Regions from separate parts of the Streptomonospora salina genome, predicted to be linked through region 2. Evidence: predicted binding sites of a transcription regulator. Region 2 holds the regulator's gene; each other region holds the start of a gene.
The links. Region 2 encodes HrcA, which represses chaperone genes, less so after heat shock. Its sites were predicted from a motif close to TTGGCACTCTCNNNNNGAGAGTGCCAA; they were not measured.
Positions count from the first base shown of each region.

Region 1 (5,497 bases), 750 kb from region 2:
TCCCCCGTGTCCCCCCGCGTTCACCCGCACGATCCATGTCGGCCTGGCCGATAGCGGACATGTAGTAACTTGCGTTGCGGCTCGTGTACCACCGCTTTACTTGCGACCGGAGGACCTTCGTGCCGTTTTTCCTCGATTCGACGCGGCGTACCGCCCGCGTTCAGCGAATCGGGTCCTCCCAGTCCCCGCTTACGCTGTTCGCCCGCGCACGCAGATACGGTGCGTTCTCGGCGCTCGCCGTCTTCATCATGGCACTGCTGGTCGTTCCCGGTGCCGAGACGGCCCTCGCGCCCGTGACCTCTCCCGCTTCGGCCGACGGCCTGGACGCGCTCAAGGAGAAGGCGGACACGGCGAAGGAGGACCTGGAGGACGCGACCGACGAGTACACGGCGAAGGAAGACGAGCTGGACGACGCCCAGGACGAACTCGTCTCCACGTTGCACGATCTCCAGCAGACCGAACTGCGCTTGTCGGAGATGCGCGAGCCCTTGGCCCGGCTCGGCAGCACGCTCTACCAGCAGCCCAACGCGGGCGTGCTGGGCATCCTCACGTCGGGCCAGCTCAACCAGGACCTGCAGGTCGAATCGCACGTGCTCAAGCTCTCCGACGATCGCGAAGCGATGATGAGCAAGGCCGACGACCTGCGCGAGAAGCAGTCCGACCTGGCCACACAGGCCCAGGAGCTGCAGACCGAAACCCAGCTCAAGCGGGTGCAGCTCGAAGACGACCTGGAGGACCTGCGGGCCCGGTCCGAAGAGAGCACCGACGAGCTGACCCAGGAGCTGGAAGACCGCGGGCTCGACGCCGACGCCTACTTCGCCGGTGTCGAGTGCGACCCCTCGGTCGCCGACAACGCGTCCGGCCACCCCAACGGCCTCCTGCCCAACGACGGCCTGTGCGGACTGCACCAGGACGGCGAGTCCCTGCGCGCCGACGCCGCGGTGGACTTTTTGAAGATGAACCAGGCCTATACGGAGGAGTTCGGCGAGGGCATGTGCCTGACCAGCTCCTACCGCGACCTGTCCAAGCAGCAGAGCCTCTACGCCACCAAGCCGCCCGGCATGGCGGCGGTCCCCGGTACGAGCAACCACGGGTGGGGCCTGGCCGTCGACCTGTGCGGCGGTGTGCAGAACCAGAGCAGCGCGCAGTTCCAGTGGCTGGAGGCGAACTCCCGGCAGTGGGACTGGTTCCACCCGCAGTGGGCCTACTCCAACCCCTTCGAGCCCTGGCACTGGGAGTACGACGCCCCGCACGGCTGATCCGTCCGGTACACGGGCCCGCTCGCCGGGGCGGGCCCGTCGTCGTGATGAACGCGTCGGCGACGCGCGGCCGCCGGGCGGCGGCAAGCGCGGCACGCGCCGGATCAGCTTCGCAGCGCCACCGACAACCGGGACGCGGCGGCGTGTCCCGCGAGGTCGCGCGCTTCCGCGGGGCGCACCGCCAAGACCACGAGCGCGCCTGCGGAGGTTCCGGCGGAGTCGGGCTCGGCCACGGATACCACGGGGCGGTCCTCGACGACGGTGCGCGCGGGCCGGGCCCCGCCGGCGCCGCCCGCCGCCAGCACGTCGACCCGGCTGCCCGGGGACACCAGGCCGTCGGGAAGAGCTCGGGGCAGGCGCACGGGTGCGGCCACCATCCCGGGGCCGTAAGCGCGTGCGACGGGTTCGGCGATGCGGGCGCGGGTGAGGACCTCCCCGCGGGCGACGGGACCGGTCAGCGAACGGCCCGCGGGATCGTCGCCGGGGCCCAGCGCCTGATCGGGCACCGCCTCGCGCGGCAGCGACCGCACCGCGAGATCGCTCGGCGACAGCGCGGAGAGCGCGTCGAGGCTGCGCGCGGCGACGAGTACTTCGGTGGACGGCGCCGGAGGCGGCTTCAGCACCAGCACGGCGCCGGTGAGCGCGAGCGCGGCGCAGACCGCGCCCAGCACTCGGCGGTGGCGGGCGAGCGCGCGGACCGGCGCCGCGTGCGCGGTCGCCCGGGACACGCCGGTCACCGGGGGACCTGCGGACGGACGGGACGGCGGATCGGGGGCCGGGCGGCGTTGCGGTTGCTGCGAGGCATGCCCCGTACGGTAGAGCGCCGGCCCCGGGAGCCGGCGCCGCCGTCCACAACCGACCGGGAGTCGGGCGCGCGGGCCGGGCCCGCGCGGGCCGTCATCCCGGCCGCACCGGAAGACCCCCGGGATCCGTGCGGGCGGGCTCGCTCCCGGGGGTGCGGCGGTGGGGGCCGCCGGCCGGGCGGGTTCCCCGGCGCCGGGTCAGCTGCCGGCGGCCGCGGTGGATGCGCCGGAGGACGCCGGGGCCTTGTTCTCCTTGGCGCCGCCGGAACCGGAGCCGGACGAGTCCGACGCGCCGGAGCCCGAGCCGGAACCCGAGCCGGAGTCCGTCCCGGAAGAACCGGAATCGGAGCCGGACGAGGCCGATTCGCCGTTGGACGACCCGCCGGAGTCGTCGCCGGAGCCGGAGCCCGCCATGGAGGAGTTGCCGGAAGAGGAGTTGCTGTCGGTGCGGTAGAAGCCCGAACCCTTGAACACGATGCCCACGGCGGAGTACACCTTGCGCAGCCGGCCCTGGCACTGCGGGCAGTCGGTCAGCGAGTCGTCGGTGAACTTCTGCACGACCTCCATCTCGGAGCCGCACTCGGTACATGCGTACTGGTACGTCGGCACTGGGTCCTCCTTTTGGCACTCTCGCCCGTCGACTGCCAAATATTACGCGGTCGGGCAGCACAGCCGCGACATCGGGGGCGTGGCACCGTAGGGATCACTGGGAGTGCGCTGCCGACCATGGGCAACGCCGGCGCCCGAGGGGCGTGTTCCCCCGGTGCCGCGTATCCGCGCACACACGGTCACCGCCGGTCGAGCACGCGCATGCCGCCGCCGGGCGTGACCACCCCGCCCACCGGCCGGTCGTGCGGTTCGGCGGGAACGGACTCGACCAGCTCTGTGTCGTAAATCACCGCAAGCGTGAGCGTGTTGGGACCCACCCGCGACAGCGACCGGTCGTAGCACCCGGCCCCCCGGCCCAGGCGCAGCCCGGATCCGTCCACGGCCAGTGCCGGGCACACCACCGCGGCCGCTCTGCGCACCGCATCGGGCCCGTAGCGGGGGCCTGTCGGCTCCAGCAGCCCGTAGGCGGCGCTCTCCAGGCTGTCCGGCCCCTCATAGGCCGCCCAGTCCAGCTCCCCGCTGTCGAGGAACACCGGTAGCAGCACGTAGGTGCCGCGCTTCCACAGCGCCGCGACGAGTTTGCGCGTGCCGGGCTCGGTGCCCACCGAGTAGTAGACGGCCACCGTCCCGCCCGACGTGAACAGCGGTTCGGCCGCCAGCGCGTCGCGGATCGCCGATGCCGACGCGTCGCGCTCGCGCTCGGCCATAGCCCGCCGGGCCGCGACGATGCGCCGGCGCATCTCCTGCTTGGTCTCCTGTGCGGTCACGACTCGCCAGTCTCCCAGCCCGCGCATCCGGGTGCGCACTCCGGCCCGCCGGGCCGGAGTGCGCACCCGAGCGGACCGGCATCAGGACGGCGTCGCGGACCGCGCCGGCGCCGCGGCGGAACCGCTGCGGCGCCTCCACGCGCGCCGGGCGCCGCCCGCGCGGGAGGTGTCCTAAAGTGCCGACATGACAGATACAGAGCGCCCCTCAGGCGTGGCCAAGGCGGTCGTCCCCGCCGCCGGACTCGGCACCCGGTTCCTCCCGGCCACCAAGGCGACCCCCAAGGAGATGCTGCCCATCGTCGACAAACCGGCGATCCAGTACGTCGTCGAGGAGGCCGTCGACGCCGGCCTCGACGACGTACTGATGGTCACCGGCCGCTCCAAGCGCTCCATCGAGGACCACTTCGACCGCGCCTACGAGCTGGAGGAGGCGCTGCGGGCCAAGAGCGACACCCAGCGCCTGCACTCCGTGCGCGAGTCCAGCGAACTGGCGCAAGTCCACTACGTGCGCCAGGGCGAGCCGCGCGGCCTGGGCCACGCGGTGCTGTGCGCCTCCGCCCACGTCGGCGACGAGCCCTTCGCGGTGCTGCTCGGCGACGACCTCATCGGCCGCGACGAGGCCCTGCTGCGGCGCATGATCCAGGTCCGCGAGGCGTACGGCGGCAGCGTCGTCGCCCTGATGGAAGTCGACCCCGACCAGGTCTCCCTCTACGGATGCGCCGCCATCGAGCCCACCGGCGAGGACGACGTCGTCACCGTCACCGACCTCGTCGAGAAGCCCGCCGCGGACCGGGCGCCCAGCCGCTGGGCCGTCATCGGCCGCTATATCTGCGACCCCGCCGTCTTCGACGTGCTGCGCGACACCCCGCCGGGACGCGGCGGCGAGATCCAGCTGACCGACGCCCTCCTGCAGCTCGCCCGGCGCAAGCCCGCCGACGGCGGCCCGGTGCACGGCGTTCTCTTCCGCGGCCAGCGCTACGACACCGGAAACCGGGTCGACTACCTGCGCACTGTGGTGGAATTCGCCAGTGAGCGCCCGGACCTCGCCGCGGAGTTCCTGCCGTGGCTGCGCGACTTCGTCGCCCGGAATCCGGCCGCCGACGACGCCTGAGCGCACCTGCGCGCTTCCGCCGCGGCACCGCGCGAGGGCGGTACCGCCGAAACTGGGTGAGGAACACCGATGAAATCCGTCGAGCAGCACATCCGCGACGTCCTCGACCTGGTCGAGCCGCTCGAACCCATCGACTCCGACCTGCTGCGCGCCCACGGCGGCGTCCTCGCCGAGCCCGTGGTCGCAGGGACGGCCCTGCCGCCGTTCGACAACTCTTCGATGGACGGCTACGCGGTGGCGGCCGCCGATCTCGACGGCGCCTCCGCCGCAGAGCCGGTGCGCCTGCCCGTCGTGGCCGACATCCCCGCCGGCGACGCCGCGGCCACGGCCGTGCGCCGCGGCCACTGCGCCCGGATCATGACCGGAGCGCCCCTGCCGCGGGGCGCCGACGCCGTGGTCCCGGTGGAGTGGACCGACGGCGGCCTGGCCACGGTGGCCGTCGACCGGCCCGTGCGCCCGGGCAACGCCATCCGCAGGGCCGGTGAGGACGTCGAGAAGGGCGCCACCGTGCTGGAGCGGGGCGCCCGCCTGGGCGCGGGCGAGCTCGCGGTGCTGGCGGCCGCGGGACGGGGAACGGTCCCCGTCCGGCCGCGCCCGCGCGTGGTGGTGCTGTCCACCGGCGCCGAGCTGGTGGAGCCGGGATCGCCCATCGGGCCCGGCCAGATCTGGGAGTCCAACAGCTACATGCTGACCGCGGCCGCGCTGGACGAGGGCTGCTCGGCGTTCCGCCGCGGCTTCGTCGGAGACGACCCCGCCACGGTCCTGGAGACCGTCGAGGACGCCCTGGTGCAGGCCGACATCGTCCTGACCACGGGAGGCGTGAGCATGGGCGCCTACGACGTCGTCAAGGAGGTGCTCTCGCGCCTGGGCACGGTGCACTTCGACAAGGTCGCCATGCAGCCGGGGATGCCGCAGGGGGCGGGCACCGTCGGCGACTCCGGCGCCGCG
Region 1 is NZ_JACHLY010000001.1:1,733,156-1,738,652, reverse strand. It holds gene HNR25_RS07710 (D-alanyl-D-alanine carboxypeptidase family protein) at 249-1,259, shown strand; gene cpaB (Flp pilus assembly protein CpaB) at 1,364-1,996, opposite strand; gene HNR25_RS07700 (FmdB family zinc ribbon protein) at 2,261-2,671, opposite strand; gene HNR25_RS07695 (5-formyltetrahydrofolate cyclo-ligase) at 2,851-3,438, opposite strand; gene galU (UTP--glucose-1-phosphate uridylyltransferase GalU) at 3,623-4,549, shown strand; gene glp (molybdotransferase-like divisome protein Glp) at 4,619-5,497, shown strand, end outside.
Region 1: HNR25_RS07700 (FmdB family zinc ribbon protein) is a predicted target of HrcA. The motif match lies at 2,684-2,710, and genes of this name have one in related genera.

Region 2 (5,497 bases):
GCGGCGCGAAGACGCCGAGTCCGATGTAGACCGCCCAGGCGATGAAGTAGGGGATCAGCAGCGTCAGCTGGAAGTTCAGCGCTTCGCCGGCCTGGTGGCGCACGAAGGGCGCGTCGTTGCGCTTGACCATGAAGATGACGAGGGCCGGGAGCCAGCCGAAGCAGGCGAGGATGACACCGGACAGGTGGGCGATCATCGCCCAGGTCGCGTCGTCGGAGGCCCCCGGTTGCGGCGCGCCGAAGCCCTGCGGGTATCCGGGCTGCTGGGGGTATCCCGGCTGGCCGGGTGTCTGCGGGGCGCCGGGGAAGCCTCCGGGCTGCTGCTCGTAGCCGTGCGGAGGCGGCGGGCCGTATCCCGGCTGGGGCTGCTGCTGGTAGCCGGGCGTCGGCTGCTGGTAGGGCGCCTGGCCCGGTTGGGGGTAGCCGCCTTGGTACGGCTGCTCGCCGTAGCCCGGCTGGCCCCCGCCGGGGTAGCCGTATCCGGGCTGGGCGCCGCCCTGCTGGGGGTATCCGGGCTGGCCGTAGGCGGGCTGTCCGCCGGTGGGCCCGCCGTACCCCGGCTGGGGGTAGCCGCCCTGGTCGGGTGCGTAGCCGGGCGGCGGCTGCTGCGGGTAGGGCTGCCCGGCGCCGGGCTGTCCGTAGCCGGGGTGGGGCTGCTCGCCGTAGGCCGGTTGGCCCCCGCTCGGGTAGCCGTACTCCTGCTGCTGGTAGTCGGGCTGCTGGTCCCCGGTGCCCGCCTGTCCCTGGCCGGGCTGCCCGCCAGAGGGAACGGGGCCGGGTGCCGGCTGGTCACCGTAGGGCCCCTCCTGGGGCTGTGGTCGGTTGGGCGGGGTCTCGCTCATCTTGTCCCTTGGCTGTGCCGATTGCGTTGGGCCGATAGTGCCATCCGGCGCCCCGGCAGGCCACCGCGCGTCTGCCGCTGCGCGGTGCTGACGGACCCGCCTAGTCTTGCAGCCCTTCTGCCGCGGTGACGAAGTCGATAAGCTCTTCGACGCGCCCCAGCAGCTCCGGTTCGAGGTCGGCGTAGGTGCGCACCGACCCCAGGATCCGCCGCCACGCTTCGCCGGGCTCCTCATCGCTGCCCAGCGCCCGCAGGACGCCTTCCTTCCACGGTATGCCGCGGGGGACCTCCGGCCACGCGGAGAATCCCAGCACCGACGGCTTGACCGCCTGCCAGACGTCGACGAAGGGGTGGCCCGCCACCAGGACGCCGGGCGAGGAGACCTGCTCGGCGATCCGGCTCTCCTTGGACCCCGGCACCAGGTGGTCGACCAGAACGCCCAGACGACGCCGGGCCCCGGGGCCGAATTCGGCCACGATCTCCGGCAGGTGGTCGACGCCCTCCAGGTACTCCACGACCACGCCCTCGACGCGCAGGTCGTGGCCCCAGACTTTCTCGACGAGTTCGGCGTCGTGCACGCCCTCGACGTAGATCCGGCTCTCCCGGGCGACCCGCGAACGCGCCCCCTGTACCGCGATCGACCCGGAGGCGCTGCGGGCGGGCCCCGACGGCGCCGCGCTCGGCCGTACCGCGGTGGCGGGACGGCCGTCGACGAGGAACGCCGCGGGCTCCAGGTCGAAGACCCGGCGGCGGCCGCCGCGGTCCTCAAGGGTCACCGCCTGCTTGTCCCAGGAGACGACGGCACCGCAGAACCCCTCGTCGGCCGACTCCAGCACGAGGCCGCGCTCCAGGGGGACCTCGGCGACGGCGCCTTTGCGCGGGCGGCGCCGGTCCCCGGACAACACGTCCCCGTCGTACCTTCTGCTGTTCGGACCCGGACTCGTGGACACGGGCGGATTCTACCGGCCGGCCCGGGCCCGGACACGGAGACCCGACGGTGCGCTCGGCGGCCCGTGATCGAACCGTTCTTGCGGAACGGCTTAGAATTAGCACTTAAGGCCATGGAGTGCCAGGAGGAGGTGAGCACGTGCTCGACGACCGGAAGCTTGCGGTTCTGCGGGCGATCGTCGAGGATTACGTGTCCACGAACGAGCCCGTGGGGTCCAAGGCGCTCGCCGACCGCCACACCCTCGGGGTGTCTCCGGCCACCGTCCGCAACGACATGGTGTCGCTGGAGGAAGAGGGGTATATCACCCAGCCGCATACCAGCGCCGGCCGCGTTCCCACCGACAAGGGGTACCGGCTGTTCGTGGACCGGCTGTCGACGGTGAAGCCCCTCTCCGCCGCAGAGCGCCGCGCCATCGAGAGTTTCCTCGGCGGCGCCGTCGACCTCGATGAGATCGTGGGGCGGACGGTGCGCCTGCTGGCTCAGCTCACCCGGCAGGTCGCAGTGGTGCAATATCCCTCGCTCACCCGGTCATCGGTACAGCACGTGGAGCTGGTCCCGCTGGGCCAGCAGCGCGTCATGATGGTGCTCATCACCGACACCGGCCGCGTCGAGCAGCGGGTGATCGACAACCTGGGGGCGGTCAGCGAGGACGCTGTCGACAGCCTCCGCCAGATGCTCAACCGGGCCTTGGTGGGCACGTGGCTCACCGAGGTCCCCAACGCCGTGGAGGATCTGCCCAGCCAGCTTCCGCCGGACGAGCGCGCCATGGCGGCGGTCGTGCTGTCGGTGCTGCTGGAGAGCCTCGTCGAGCGCCACGACGAGAAGATCGTCCTCGGTGGTACGGCGAATCTCGCCGCGATGGATTTCTCGGCTAGCCTGCGGGAGGTACTGGAGGCCTTGGAAGAAAACGTCGTCCTCCTCCGTTTGCTGGGGGAGATGAGCGACCCTTCCATGCTGACGGTACGCATCGGCGCCGAGAACTCTCACGAGGGTCTGAGATCCACGTCGATCGTCTCCGCCGGTTACGGCATCGGCGACCAGCCGCTGGCCAAGATCGGCGTAGTCGGTCCGACCAGAATGGACTATCCAGGAACGATGGGAGCGGTACGCGCAGTGGCTCGGTACCTCGGACAGATACTTGCGGGGCAGTAAGTGGCGAGAGACTATTACGAGATCCTCGGGGTGCGGCGTGAAGCATCCCAGGACGAGATCAAGAAGGCGTATCGGCGGCTCGCCCGCGAACTCCACCCGGACGTCAACCCGGACCCGGCCACGCAGGATCGCTTCAAGGAAGTGACCCAGGCCTACGAGGTGCTCTCCGACGAGAGCAAGCGCCGGATGCACGACATGGGCGGCGACCCGTTCGCGTCCTCCGGCGGAGGCGGCGGAGCGGGAGCCGGCGGCTTCGGCGGGGGCGGTTTCCCCTTCGACGACATCATGAACGCGTTCTTCGGCGGCGGCCAGGCCGGCGGCGGACGCGGTGCGCGCGACCGGGCGCGCCGCGGACGCAGCATCAAGGTCCGCATCGACCTCGACCTGTCCGAAACCGCCTTCGGCGTCACCAAGGACGTCACTTTCCCCACGGCGGTGCTGTGCAACACCTGCCAGGGCGAGGGCACGGCCAAGGGCTCCCACCGCCACACCTGCGACACGTGCCAGGGCCGCGGTGAGGTCTCGCAGGTCGCGCGCTCCTTCCTGGGACAGGTCATGACCACGCGGCCGTGCCCGCAGTGCTCGGGGCAGGGCACGATCATCACCGACCCCTGCGCGGACTGCAGCGGGGAGGGACGGGTGCACGAGAAGGTCACCCGCAAGGTGCAGATCCCCGCGGGCGTCGAGGACGGCACCCAGATCCAGCTCGCCGGCGAGGGCGAAGTCGGGCCCAACGGCGGGCCGCGCGGCGACATCTTCCTGGAGATCGTGCAGCGCCCCCACTCGACCTTCGAACGGCGGGGCGACGATCTGCACTGCACCATAACGGTGCCGATGACCGCCGCCGCGCTGGGAGCTTCGTTCACCTTCGACACGCTCGACGGCACCGAGGAGATCGACCTGCGGCCGGGTACCGGCTCCGGGCACGTCATCACCCTGTCCGGGCGCGGCTCCCGCCATCTCGACGGCGCCGGGCGCGGCGACCTGATGATCCAGGTCGACGTCGAGACCCCCGCCAAGCTCGACGAAGAGCAGGAGTCGCTGCTGCGCAAGTTCGCCGAACTGCGCGGCGAAGACCAGCCTCCGGGCAAGTTCAGCCCGGGCCACGGCGGACTGTTCTCGCGGCTGCGCGACGCCTTCGGCTCGCGCTGACGCGTCCGGGTCCGCTATGGGCGACGTAGGCCGGGAACCCGGCACCGCGGGCCGGCACCGCGCAGGGCGCGGTGCCGGCCCGCGTCTGCGGTGCGGCGCCGGGCCGGGCGCACCGGCCCGACCGCGGAATGGAGGCGGATGTGACGGCTCCGGTCTTCCTCTGCGAGCCGGGTGAATTGGACGGCGGCACCGTCGTGCTGTCCGGGAACGAGGGCCGGCACGCCGCCGCGGTGCGGCGGATCGCCGTCGGCGAGACCGTTCAGCTGGTCGACGGCGCCGGTATGCGGGCGCGCTGCCGGGTTGCCGAGGTCGGCAAGGACCGCGTCGTCTGCGCGGTCGAGGAGCGCGGCGCCGATGCGGCGCCGCACCCGCAGCTGACCGTGGTCCAGGCGCTGCCCAAGGGCGACCGCGGCGAGCTCGCCGTCGAGGTCATGACCGAGGCGGGGGTCGACCGCATCGTGCCGTGGGCGGCCGAGCGCTGCGTCACGCGCTGGCGCCCCGAGCGGGCGGCCAAGTCGCTGGCCAAGTGGCGCTCCACCGCCCGCGAGGCGGCGAAGCAGTCGCGGCGCAGCCGGATCCCCGAAGTGGCCGAGCTCGCCGGCACCGGCGACGTGTGCGCGCGGGTGGCGGCCGCCGACGCGGCGATCCTGCTGCACGAGGACGCCGACTCGCGGCTGTCGTCGCTGCCGCTGCCGGGGGAGGGCCCCGGAACCGGCACGACCGCCGACAGCGGCGGCGGCCGCGCCGGGATCGTCGTCGTGGTCGGGCCCGAGGGCGGGTTCTCCGACGCCGAGCTGGGCGCGCTGGAGTCCGCCGGCGCGGTGCGCGCTCTGCTGGGGCCGACGGTGCTGCGCACGTCCACGGCCGGGGTGGCCGCCCTGGCCGTGCTGCAGGCCCGCTGCGGACGGTGGTGACCCCGGGAGCGGGGCCCCGCCGCCGGCGGCCCGCGGCCGGCACTGCCGGACGTTGTATCCGGGAACGGTGCCGGCGACGCGGGCGGTGCGGGGCCGGTCAGGCGGCCTCGGCCGCCGTGGTGTCGCCGCTGCCGCTGCCGCTGCCCGAGGACGTGTCGTCCGGGTCGGTGGTGGACGTGTCCTCGTCCTCCCCGGCGTCGCCGTCGTCCGTGCCGTCCTCGGGCGGTGCGGTGGAGTCGTCACCGGAGCCGTCGCCGGTGTCGTCCTCCGGCGGTTCCTCGGCAGGGCCGGACGGCGTGCCGGTGGACGCGCAGCCGGTGTCGGAATCGTCGCCGGTGGAGTCCTCGCCGGCCGACGGATCGGGGGTGGGTGTCGGCGCGCCCGAAGGGCCGGTGGGGCAGGTGCCGGCGGTGCCGGGCGGCGTGGTCTCGCCCTCGGTCGGATCGGGGCTGGGGTGTGTCCCCGGCGGGGGGGCCGCGCCTTCGTTCGG
Region 2 is NZ_JACHLY010000001.1:984,418-989,914, reverse strand. It holds gene HNR25_RS04540 (DUF4870 domain-containing protein) at 1-841, opposite strand, end outside; gene HNR25_RS04535 (DUF3097 domain-containing protein) at 942-1,745, opposite strand; gene hrcA (heat-inducible transcriptional repressor HrcA) at 1,928-2,941, shown strand; gene dnaJ (molecular chaperone DnaJ) at 2,942-4,093, shown strand; gene HNR25_RS04520 (16S rRNA (uracil(1498)-N(3))-methyltransferase) at 4,234-5,007, shown strand; gene HNR25_RS04515 (hypothetical protein) at 5,105-5,497, opposite strand, start outside.

Region 3 (5,497 bases), 2.3 Mb from region 2:
GGCAGCACCTTGCCGCCGTCCCCCGTGAACAGCTGCGTCATATATCTTCCCAACCACTCGCGCGTGTCGTTTCATCCTAGAACGGCGGCGGCGCGGCGCGGGGCGGTTCGCCTTCGACCGGGGCGGCGGTGGCGAGGCTCACAGCGCGCGCCGGGGCGGCCGCCGGGCCGCCGGTGCACAGGCGCAGCGCGGGCGGCGGGGGATCGCGCGCGGCGCGGCACCGGTATGCGACCGGTCGTCGGACCGCGGCGGTGCAGCGTCGGAAGGTGCGGCGCGCCGCAGGGTCAGATCAGCCGATCGGCTGCGGCGACCTTGCGCAGGCGGGCCAGGGCGCGGTGCTGGGCGACGCGGACGGCGCCGGGGGACATGCCCAGCGCATGCCCCGTCTCGTCGGCGGTGAGCCCGGCGATGACCCGCATCACCAGCAGGCGGCGCTGCTGTTCGGGCAGTTCGTCGAGCAGACCGCGCGCCCGTTCCGCCTCGGCGCTGCGCACGGCGGACTCTTCGGGGCCGGGGCCGTCGTCGGCGCACTCGGGCACGGCGTCGGTGGGGACGTCGGCGCGGGTGGAGCGGCGCAGCGCGTCGGCGACCTTGTGCGAGGCGATCTTGAACACGAAGGCGGCGAAGGGCCGCCCCTTGTCCTCGTAGCGGGGCAGCGCCGCGAGCAGGGCGATGCAGACCTCTTGCGCCACGTCGTCGGAGTAGTGGACGTATCCGGCGACGCGGGAGAGTTTGGCGCGGCAGTAGCGGACCACCATCGGGTGGACCTCGCGGATGAGTGAGTCGACCGCGCCGTCGTCGCCCTGGACGGCGAGCGAGGTCAAGTGGTTCAGTTCCGTCTCGTTCGCTCTGCGCAGGGCCTCGGCTCGGCTCGCGAGCGCGCCCCCCGCTGCGCGTGGATCCGTCACGTCTCGCATCATGCCCCGCCGCGCGGGTTTACACGTCACCAAATGCGGCTACAGAATGATCACATTCGATGAAAATGCCGCAAAACCGGCACACATCGCGTGCTGTGTCCGGTCCCTCGATGATAGTGAACGGCCCCGCGCCCGCGCGATGCGCGGACACGGGGCCGGTGCCGACCGGGGCCGCCGACGCCGGCGGCCGCCCGGTGCGACCGATGCTCCTCGGACGGGTCGGACCGTCGGGCCGACTCAGTGGCCGTGGCCGTGGCCCTGGCCCTCGTCCTCCTCTTCCTCGGGCTTCTCGACGACCAGCGCCTCGGTGGTCAGCAGCATGCCCGCGATCGAAGCGGCGTTCTGCACCGCGGAGCGGGTGACCTTGACCGGGTCGATGACGCCGGCGGCCATCAGGTCGCCGTAGGAGTCGGTGGCGGCGTTGTAGCCCTGCCCCACCGGCATCTCGCTGATGCGGTAGGTGACCACGTAGCCTTCGGCGCCGCCGTTCTCGGCGATCCAGCGGGCCGGCTCCGGCAGGGACTGGCGCAGGATCTTCACGCCCGTCGCCTCGTCGCCGGTCAGGCCCAGGTCGTCCAGCTCCGCGGCAGCGTGCACCAGCGCCGAACCGCCGCCGGCGACGATGCCCTCCTCGATCGCGGCGCGGGTGGCCGAGATCGCGTCCTCCAGGCGGTGCTTCTTCTCCTTGAGCTCCACCTCGGTGGCTGCACCGACACGCAGCACGGAGACGCCGCCGGCCAGCTTGGCCAGGCGCTCCTGCAGCTTCTCGCGGTCCCAGTCGGAGTCGCTGTTCTCGATCTCCTTGCGGATCTGGTGGACCCGCTCCTCGACCTCGCCCTGCTCGCCGTTGCCGTCGACGATGGTGGTGTCGTCCTTGGTGACGGTGATGCGGCGGGCGCTGCCCAGAACGTCCAGCTCGGCGTTCTCCAGGCTCAGGCCGACCTCTTCGGCGATGACCTGGCCGCCGGTCAGGGTGGCGATGTCCTGGAGCATGGCCTTGCGGCGCTCGCCGAAGCCGGGCGCCTTGACCGCGGCGACGTTGAGGGCGCCGCGGATCTTGTTGAGGACCATCGCGCCCAGGGCGTCGCCCTCGATGTCCTCGGCGATGATCAGCAGCGGCTTCTTGGTCTGGACGACCTTCTCCAGCAGCGGCAGGATCTCGTTGAGGCTGGAGATCTTGCCCTGGTTGATCAGGATGAGGGCGTCGTCCAGGACGACTTCCTGGCGCTCCTGGTCGGTGACGAAGTAGGGCGAGACGTAGCCCTTGTCGAACTGCATGCCCTCAGTGAAGTCGAGGTCCAGGCCCATGGTGGGGGCCTCCTCGACCGTGATGACGCCGTCCTTGCCGACCTTGTCGAACGCCTCGGCGATCATGTCGCCGATCTGGCTGTCCTGGGCGGAGTTGGTGGCGACGTAGGCGATGTCGTCGCGCTCGCCGATCTCGCGGGCCCGCTCGACGAGGACGTCGGCGACCTTCTTGGCGGCGGCGTCGATGCCCTTCTTCATGGACATCGGCGAAGCGCCCGCGGCCACGCTCCGCAGGCCCTCGCGGACCAGCGCCTGAGCGAGCACGGTGGCGGTGGTGGTGCCGTCGCCGGCCGCGTCGTTGGTCTTGGTGGCGACCTCCTTGACCAGCTGGGCACCCAGGTCCTCGTACGGGTCCTCCAGCTCGACCTCGCGAGCGACGGTCACGCCGTCGTTCGTGATGGTGGGCGCGCCGAACTTCTTGTCGATGACGACGTTGCGGCCGCGCGGGCCCAGCGTGACCTTCACGGAGTCCGCGAGGCGATCGACACCGCGTTCAAGGGAGCGCCGGGCGTCGTCCTCGAATTCCAGGATCTTGGGCATGGTGAGCTTCCTCTATCCGTACACCTACGGCGGGTAAGAAAAACCGCCCCGCCCGGCAGGGTGCCGGCCGGGGCGGGAAGGATTCGTCGAGTGACGAGGTCTTACTTCTCGACGACCGCGAGCAGGTCGCGGGCGGAGAGGACGAGGAACTCCTCGTTGTCGTACTTGACCTCGGTGCCGCCGTACTTGCTGTACAGCACGACGTCGCCGACGTTCACGTCGAGCGGGATGCGCTTGTCGCCCTCGTCGTCCCAGCGGCCGGGGCCCACAGCGAGGACCTCGCCCTCCTGGGGCTTCTCCTTGGCGGTGTCGGGGATGACCAGGCCGGAGGCCGTGGTCTGCTCGGCTTCGAGGGTCTTGACGACGACGCGGTCCTCAAGCGGCTTGAGCACAGTCTTGGTGGCGGTCGACACGGTTGTGACCTCCCCCTTCGGGTTCGATGATACGAAACGGCATGCTTGGCGAAGGGCGACCACGGCGGCCTGCCGTCGCGGGTGCCAGACCGGCCTCGTCGCAATTAGCACTCTACCTTCGGGAGTGCCAGTATGGAACATTAGCCGGGCCCATTGGGCGCGTCAAACAACTGGTCACGGGGGAACATCGTGGTGTCCAGCGGGCAAACCGCACCCGATCCGAGGTCGGCGTTCGCGGCCCTTCTCACCAGCGCCGGAAGCCGCGTACTCGCCGCAGCCGAAACCGCTCCTGCCGACCCGCTGAAGGCGGCCACGGTCCTGCGGACCGAGTCCGAGCGGGCGCTGGCCGAGTCCGCCGGCGAAGACGGAGCTCCCGGCGTCGCCCCCGCCGACCTGGCCGGCGCGGCGCTGACCCAGGCCCGGCTGCGCGCGCGGGCGCGCGTGAAATTCGGCACCCGCGCCGAGCGCATGTTCTTCACCGAGCCGGGCCTGGAGCAGGCCACACGCATGTCCGTGGCCGACTACCGCGCCCGCCGGCTGGCCGCGGCGCTGGGCGCCGGAGCCCGCGTCGCCGACCTGGGCTGCGGTGTCGGCTCCGACGCGATCGCCGCCGCCGACGCCGGCCTGGAGGTGGAGGCGGTCGACTCCGACCCGCTGACCGTCGCCGTCGCCGCGGCCAACGCCGAACGGCTCGGCCTGGACGGTCGGATGCGCGTACGCGAAGGCGACGCCGCGGAGGTCGACCCCGGCGGCTACGACGCCGTCTTCTGCGACCCCGCCCGCCGGACCGCACGCGGCAGGGTCTTCGATCCCGACGCCTACGCGCCGACCTGGGACACGGTCATGGACCTCGCCGCGCGTGCGCCGGCCTCGTGCGTCAAAGCCGCGCCGGGCATCCCGCACGAGCGCATCCCCGCGGGGGCCGCCGCCGAGTGGATCTCGGTGGACGGCGACCTCAAGGAGACCGCGCTGTGGCAGGGCCTGGGCGACGGGCCGGCGCGGCGCGCCACGCTGCTGCGCAGCGACGGGTCGCCGCCGGCGACCCTGGCCGCCGGGCCCGGCGGCGGGCCCGCACCGACGGGTCCGCCTGCGCGCTACCTCTACGAGCCCGACAACGCCGTGGTGCGGGCCCACCTGGTGGCGGAGGCCGCAGAACCGGTGGAGGGCCGCCTGCTCGATCCCGCCATCGCCTACATCACCTCCGACCGGCTCGTCGCGACGCCGTTCTGCCGCGCCTTCGAAGTCCACGAGGCCATGCCGTTCTCACTGAAGCGGCTGCGGTCGTCGTTGCGCCGCGCGGGAGCGGGAACGGTAACGATTAAGAAACGCGGCTCCGCGGTGGATGTCGACAAACTCCTCCGCGACCTCAAACCGAGCGGCCCGGAATCGGCAGTGGTCGTCCTCACGCGCGTCGGCGACCGCCCTCTGTGCCTCGTGTGCTCCGAGGTCACGGCGTCTCCGTAGACGTATCGCGCAGATGCCACAAAACGGAATCCCCGCCACACGCGTGACTACGACCACGATCAGTACTAACGTGACGCAGCAGACCGGCTATGGCGATTCACGTCCAATCCCCTCATCTTCGCCAGTCACGCGCGGCGAACAAGGCTCATGTCGTTAAACTGATCCCCGCTGAATCCCTTCTCCCCGTCCTGGATTCGACCGGCGACGCAGCACGGTTGTCGGCGGCCGTCGATCGCCTCGCTCCCACCGCGACCACGGTTGTCACCGCGCGTGCCCATCGGCCCCCCGAACGTGACAGCGCACCCGGCCCCGGCGCCGCGTCGGCCGAGCCCAGGAGCACACCGCCCATCCACGGCCGAATCGGGTGGGGGCGCCAGATCTTAAGGAGCACCTCGGTGGAACAGACCAACCACAACTTCCTCAACGGGGGAGGTCAGACCGGGATCTCCGACCGCATGCGGGACCTCCTCTCCCGGGCCGCGCAGGACCAGGTCTCCGAGCAGAAGTCCCAGGGTGCGGTCAACGAGGAGATGCGCCAGCGCCTGGAAGGCATGGAGTGGCTGCTGCGCGAGTTCCGCGAACGCGAGTTCGCCACGCTCGCGGAGTCGGTCTCCGCCGTCCAGACCCGGGTCGACGAGATCTCCGCACGCCCGCCGGAGTGGGCCGAGACCCTCGCCGAGCACATCGCCCTGGTCGGTGAGCGCGTCAAGCCGCTGGCGGAGATGTCGGCGCTGCGGTCCGACATCCGCACCATCACCGGCCACCTCGACACCACCCTGACCCGGTTGCAGGAGCTGGCCGAGTCCGGCGAGCAGGCCTCCGGCAAGATCGACGCGCTCACCGACCGCGTCGAGA
Region 3 is NZ_JACHLY010000001.1:3,256,921-3,262,417, reverse strand. It holds gene guaB (IMP dehydrogenase) at 1-41, opposite strand, end outside; gene HNR25_RS14925 (sigma-70 family RNA polymerase sigma factor) at 285-908, opposite strand; gene groL (chaperonin GroEL) at 1,155-2,765, opposite strand; gene groES (co-chaperone GroES) at 2,867-3,178, opposite strand; gene HNR25_RS14910 (class I SAM-dependent methyltransferase) at 3,371-4,642, shown strand; gene HNR25_RS14905 (apolipoprotein A-IV repeat region-like domain-containing protein) at 5,038-5,497, shown strand, end outside.
Region 3: groES (co-chaperone GroES) is a predicted target of HrcA. The motif match lies at 3,283-3,309, and genes of this name have one in related genera.